2 regions of the Paenibacillus sp. 2KB_22 genome follow, and region 2 is predicted to be linked to the other one. Evidence: riboswitches for the same ligand, from Rfam matches in the RefSeq annotation. Region 2 holds a riboswitch; the other holds the start of a gene.
What was found. A riboswitch is a leader RNA that binds a small molecule or an ion and turns the genes downstream of it on or off. The one in region 2 is predicted to bind glycine.
Positions count from the first base shown of each region.

Region 1: it holds a riboswitch for glycine, as region 2 does, so the genes downstream of both, gcvT (glycine cleavage system aminomethyltransferase GcvT) here and sdaAB (L-serine ammonia-lyase, iron-sulfur-dependent subunit beta) in region 2, are expected to answer to the same signal.

Region 1 covers NZ_JBFRHG010000002.1:1,689,981-1,693,400, reverse strand. Annotated here, with positions in the region: gene gcvPA (aminomethyl-transferring glycine dehydrogenase subunit GcvPA) at 1-740, opposite strand, end outside; gene gcvT (glycine cleavage system aminomethyltransferase GcvT) at 737-1,873, opposite strand; glycine riboswitch at 2,092-2,192, opposite strand; glycine riboswitch at 2,196-2,318, opposite strand; gene gcvH (glycine cleavage system protein GcvH) at 2,662-3,054, shown strand.
Region 2 covers NZ_JBFRHG010000005.1:143,760-147,179, forward strand. Annotated here, with positions in the region: gene sdaAA (L-serine ammonia-lyase, iron-sulfur-dependent, subunit alpha) at 234-1,178, opposite strand; gene sdaAB (L-serine ammonia-lyase, iron-sulfur-dependent subunit beta) at 1,168-1,857, opposite strand; glycine riboswitch at 1,970-2,105, opposite strand; glycine riboswitch at 2,110-2,234, opposite strand; gene AB4111_RS24625 (phosphotransferase enzyme family protein) at 2,588-3,420, opposite strand, start outside.

The DNA.
Region 1 (3,420 bases), on a different contig from region 2:
AGCGATAGCGGGTTAGCACTTACGACGAGCAGGCCTTTGTGCGCATGCACGAGGTCGGCAGCTTGCTTTACATTTTCCACGGCACCAAAGAAGTTCGGACTCTGGATCATGACAGCTGCGGTATCATCCGATATGGCGGCTTGCAGGGCATCCCAGTCCGTGACTCCATCCTTATAGCCAATCTCGACAATCTCCAGACGGAGTCCGTGCGCATACGCCTGCAATACCTGACGAGCTTCCGGATGAACGGTGCGGGATACGATGAGCTGTTTGCGACGAGTTGCCGCTGCGGCCAGATTACCTGCTTCAGCAAAGGCAGTTGCGCCATCATACATACTGGCATTGGCTACAGCCATGCCAGTTAATTCACAGATGTAGGATTGAAATTCGAAAATGGCCTGCAGTTCACCTTGGCTGATCTCAGGCTGATAAGGTGTGTAGGCGGTGTAGAACTCGGAACGGGAAATGACATGATTGATGACGGAAGGAACATGATGATCGTATATGCCTGCGCCGAGGAAGCTGGCGTGTGTTTCAAAATTGGCGCCGGCGCCGGCTTGTTTGGACATATGACGTGTCAGCGCATATTCATCGAGTTTGGAGGATACGGGCAGCTCACCCTGATAACGAATCTCTTTGGGAATGTCCTGGAACAGTTCCTCCAGCGAATCCACACCGATGGTGGCGAGCATGGCGCTCTGATCCTGCTCGGTCATGGGAATGTAACGGTGCTTGCTCATGCTTGATCAGCTCCTTGAGTAGGTGTCTTTGACGTTCGTGTCCGTTTATGAAAAGGGGTCTTCACGACCTCGGCCTTCAGTTTCTTACCTCGGATCTCAATCTCAAGCGGGGTTCCGAGCGCAGCGTATTTGCTGTCGATAAGGGCAAGCCCCAGATTACGCTTCAATGTAGGTGATTGCGTACCTGTTGTCACTTCGCCAATCTGTACGCCTTCTGCGTAAATCGGATAGTGCGGGCGGGGGATACCGCGTTCCAGGACTTCGATGCCAACCAATTTGCGGGCAGGCCCGTCATTTTTTTGCTGTAACAAGGCTTCGTGTCCGATAAAAGGTCCGGCATTCAGCTTCACAAACATGCCAACACCAGCTTCGAGCGGAGAGATGGTTGCCGACAATTCCTGTCCGTACAATGGGAGCCTCGCTTCAAAGCGCAATGTATCCCGGGCACCAAGTCCGGTTGGCACCAGTCCGTGACCTTCACCAGCTTGCATTAATCCATTCCAGACCACAGCGGCCTGATCTGCAGGAACATATAGTTCAAAGCCATCTTCTCCGGTATAACCCGTACGGGACAACAGCAACTCTACACCACATACTTCGGCATTCTGCACAAAACGAAACGGTTCAATCGCCGATACATCTGTATTTGTAACTTTTCCGATAATATCTACAGCCAGTGGACCTTGCAGGGCGAGTAGCGCCGTCTGCTCCGAATCGTTGGTCATGCTCACGCCAGGGATCAAGTGTTCTTGCAGCCACGCCCAATCCTTGTCGATGTTGGAGGCGTTAACGACGAGCATGTAATGCTGATCTTCCAATTTATACACGAGCAGATCATCCACCACACCGCCATCTGGATAACACATCAGGGTATACTGGGCTTGACCCGGAACCAGCGTAGTCACGTCATTGGTCATCATTTGTTGCAAAAATGTTTCGGCTTGCTCACCTCGTACGGTGAATTCGCCCATATGGGATACATCGAACAGTCCAGCACGCTCACGCACCGCTTCATGTTCTTTCTGGATTCCGCTGAATTGCACTGGAAGCTCCCAGCCTCCAAAATCAATGCACCGTACGCCTTCATATTGCTGATATAGGGGAAAGAGTGGTGTTCTAAGCAAATCGGACATCAAATCACCTCGTCTTGGGCCGTCAAACGGCCGAATATGCAATCGTGGATCAATGAACCAGGGTATTTTTTAATTTTTCAGCTAGAAGTCATTCGTAGATAAGTATGGTAAGGCAGCTATGGCAGCGCCGATTGAAATCCTGCTTTTCGTTTTTTTGGGAAAAAGGAAAAGGACAGGCCAAAGAATCGGCATGCCAAGTAGCACGCTGTATTCTAAGGCTCTGTCCCTTGTACCTGAGAGTTACCCCGCTGTGTTGTACAACAGGTTTCCCCTTGGGTGATCATAACGCCCGCACAGGGCGAATAGATGCTCTCCAGAGTTGCGTCCCGTAAAAGTCCTTTTGCCTGAGAGATTCACCCCCGCTTATCGGTGGTTTACTCCTTCGGCGTTACCTCATGTACATCCCGAATCGGGTGTCATGGGTAATCTCTCCCTTTACATTCATCCGCGGGTATAACATAGTCCAATAAACACATTTACTCCTCTCATTAAAACGTGAATCCACTGCCAATGTCAAGAACGATATCATCAAAAATAATTAAAAACCGAATATTTATTGTTTAATCAATATAATCGTTCGTGTATTTAAAAAGACTGCGCTTACTATTCTAATATTCACCAGTATATGTAGAAAGAGTGTATTCAGGTTACGGTTTGAGGAGGCGATTATCAAATAAATTGTGAGGTATCTTGACATTTGAATCCGAAATATCATACGCTATGTTTTGGGAAAAAGGTTAAGGTCAAAGAACGCATGCACTCATTAATGAAAAGCGAGGCGGATATCGATGAGCGAATTGAAAAGTGATTTCCTGTACAGTGAAGAGCACGAATGGGTGCAAACCGTAGGGGAGGATACTGTACGTATTGGCATTACCGAGTTCGCTCAGCATCAGCTGGGTGACATTGTGTTTGTGGAATTGCCTGACCTTGAATCCAATGTAAAAGCAGAAGACAGCATTGGAACGATTGAATCGGTCAAAACGGTGTCGGACTTGTTTTCTCCCGTCACAGGTTCAATTATTGCAGTCAATGATTCGTTGCAGGACTCACCTGAACTTGTGAACAGTTCTCCTTACGAGGAAGGTTGGATGATTGAGATCCGTGTTGAGGGAGATCTGACAGCAGCGTTGTCTACATTGATGAATGCAGACGCGTATCGTAAACATACGGAAGAATAGGATCAACGAACTTGTACTTATTAACATATATTTGATAACAAAATGAAATATGCTTCTTATTGTTTCGACCTGTGTGAGCCGGATGCTTGCACAGGTTTTTTGTGTTTTCCAAGAATGATGTTGGATGAGGATTCAAGCAGATTGAGGATGTAAATCACCTGCTTGGACCAAACTATAGGTTAGAAAATGATTTTGGAAATGACAAAAGTCATAGGCGGGAAAAGCCTTGTGTACCAATGGGTTCAGCCATTATGCATCGGTTAAAACGATTACATAACCTAATGTTGTCATCATTGTTCATGACGAAAGTACGCTTTCATTTCATTGAACAGGAGAGCATTCTCGCTTAGGATTACAGCAGGGGAG
Region 2 (3,420 bases):
TTATATATCGTATTGATATATGACAATTGTTAATATATCAATACGATATATAAACGTCAATATGTTTTTATTTTGTTTGTTGTCAAAGACAAAAAAAGCCGATACAAATCTTCACCAGGAAGAGATTGTATCGGCCTTTCGTATCATGCAAAGAGCGCTGCATCACCTTTAATAATCAAGACTAAGGACTACATGAGATAGCGTTAAGTTAGATTTAATTCATACCGATTCTATTACGCCTTAGGTTCTACGTCATTTTCATTTTCAGTCGCGGACTCCGTCTCAGGCTCTGCACGCTTTGCCTTCGGTTTAGCCAGCTTCTGCATCATTTTGCGACCGGTTGGTGTCTGAGCCAACCCGCCTTGGGCTGTCTCCCGGTGACGGCTCGGCATCGCACTGCCTACTTCCAGCATAACGTCGATGACTTCATCTGACGGAATAGCACTACGCACTCCGGCCAGGGCCATGTCAGCCGCAGCCAGCGCCGTAACTGCACCCAGTCCGTTACGGACGATGCACGGGATCTCAACGAGGCCTGCGACCGGATCGCAGATAAGGCCCAGTGTATTTTTTAACGCTAGGCCAACAGCATGAACGACCTGTTCCGGTGTACCTCCACGCAGTTCAACCATGGCACCCGCAGCCATGCCGATCGCGGACCCCACTTCTGCCTGACAACCACCTTCCGCACCGGAGATAAATGAATTGTTGGCAATAACATAACCAATCGCTCCCGCGCAGAACAACCCATTCACCAAATGTTCGTCCGTCCAGCCAAATCGCTCCTGTGAGCTGATAAAAACGCCAGGGATGATGCCGCAGGAACCGGCTGTAGGTGTTGCCACAATCCGGCCCATGGAGGCATTCACTTCAGATACACACAGGGCATACGCCATGGCAAGTGCGGAAGCATCACCAGAGCAAGTCTCACCCTTGCGAATGTACTCGGCCATTCTTTTACCGTCTCCACCCGTTAATCCACTACGTGATGTGGTATCTTCCGTTAACCCTTTACGTACCGCTTCCTTCATCACCTGATAATATTCAGACATCTGCTTCACAACATCCGCTTCCGGTGTATTGGTCTCCTGAACTTGCTCCTCAATCATCAGTTGAGCAATCGTTTTGGATTCCGCTGTACAGATCGTATTCAGTTCGTGTAAATGTTTAAATCGCATCCGAATCAACTCCTCTCTTCAAATCGATGACACGAATGTCCAGTACATGATCCAGCTCCTTCAGACGCTTGAGCATATCAGGATTCGGCACGCCGTCCATCTCCATCGCAGTAAGCGCTTCGCCATCACGGGCTTTCCGGTCCACCTGCATATACCCGATGTTAACCCCGGATGAACTGATCGTGGACGTTACCGAGGCAAGCACTCCTGCTTTGTCCGCATGTCGCAGAACGAGTGTCGGAAACTCACCACTAATCTGAACACGAAAATCATTCATCGCATGCACCGATACACTACCACCACCAATAGAAGCACCGATTAAGGAACATGTACGTCCTGCATGCCACAACTCAATTTTGACCGTATTGGGATGAGGAGCAGGCAGGCCGCTTGTATAAAACTCGACTTCCATGCCCGCTTCCTCTGCGTATTGCTCTGCATCCGGTATACGCGGATCGTCTGTGACATAATCCAGCAGACCGCCGATCAGTGCCAGATCTGTTCCGTGCCCCTGATACGTATCAGCGAATGAACCGTATAGTGTCAGCCGGGCACGTTCAGGCGTACAACCTAGCCACTGACGAGCGATTCTTCCCAGCCTTGCTGCTCCAGCTGTATGTGAACTTGAAGGCCCCGTCATCGACGGACCAATAATTGAGAAAACATCTTTAAATCGCACCTTATAACCCTCCAATTGTATTCGTCATTTCCATCCAGATCCCATGCCATAATGTTCCTTTATTACTGAATGATGACATCAAAAAAGGACAGAAGAAGGCCTCAGGCCCTCTCTCTGTCCTCGATACCTGAGAGTTTCACGATCAGCAGTGTCTCACGACATGGTGCATGGCCTGCAATTGCAGACAAGGTCACCAGGCTAACTGATCATATACCCCTTGGGTGGCGCAGTTCGCGCACTCTCCAGAGTTGCGTCCAACGATGGTACATTTACCTGAGAGATTAACCACTGGGCCGGGTGCGCAGCAGCTTGCTCCTTCGGTGCCTGAACACTAGCCATTTTGCTCGGCTAACTCAGGTCTCTCCCGCTCGTTATCATCCGCTGTATGGAACCATTCTGAGCGTATGTCAGAACAGTAATGGAAATCGTTCATTCTTCTTCATTAAGATTAATCGACCGGAAGATCAGTGTCAACAAACTTAACGATATCTTTGGATGTATTTCCTTCATTTCCTGTTGAACCGCTGGAAACCAGAATATATTGTCAGATTTCATCACATTAATACGATAAAAAGAACTTTTTAAACAGATTATTTTATTCTCCTTCAATTCATAAAGCGCTTACTACTATTTATGATAATGTCCACGAAACTGTTCGGGTATTCAGGCAACCATAATCTTTGAACCTCCTGTTCATAGCGCTTCCGGATCTGCACATCTGAATTATAATTCACAGTTTGTAGAAGATACTCTCGTTCTGTACATAAGGTCTGCAATACTTGCTACATAGCTTCGGCATGCGATCTTTCATCCATTCGTGCCTAGACTCGTTCGCCATCTGAAAAGCATAATAACCAAGTGTAAAGATCAACATGAACCCTTCCATTAATCGGATATCACGATCCGTCAGTGGTGCGATCTGTTTGGTGTATCCGGATAAGAATATGTCACGTTCCTCTCGATTGAACATAAGCGCTGCCCCTCCGGCATCGAAAAGATAATAACCATAACCGTGTAGACAAAAATCAATCATGGACATCCCCTGATCCGTTATCAGCAGATTGTTGCGAGTAATATCCCCATGAATGACGCCCCAGGTCCCCGTGTGCTGTGGGTACGTTGCTAGCTGCTCATTAATGTTCTCAAACGTCTCACGAAGCAGATCGAAGTCTTCCGTTGTAAAAATCCCCAATCGGACTCCCTCCTCCAGCTGCCCTAGCATGACCAAATTCTCATGGATATTGCCATATGTCGGCCGTACCTTTGTTCGATCTGTCTGATTCTGAACACGCCCATATTGATGAAGCATCTGTAGTTGCGCACCAAGATCATATATCTGCTCTGTTGTCAGACGTTCTCCCTGCTGGATGTCCCTGCCCTCAATCCACTCCAGTACTGTACAGCAGATTTCTTTACCTGCTTCACTTGTCCATAACGTGACCCAATCTCCCGATACATTGCGTACCGGATGTTGTACGCGTAATGCTGTCGTTGCATTTAACTCATGAAGCAGGTTCATCTCTGCCTCCAGTGCAGGAGGCGTGTGCTGAATGCCTGACATAC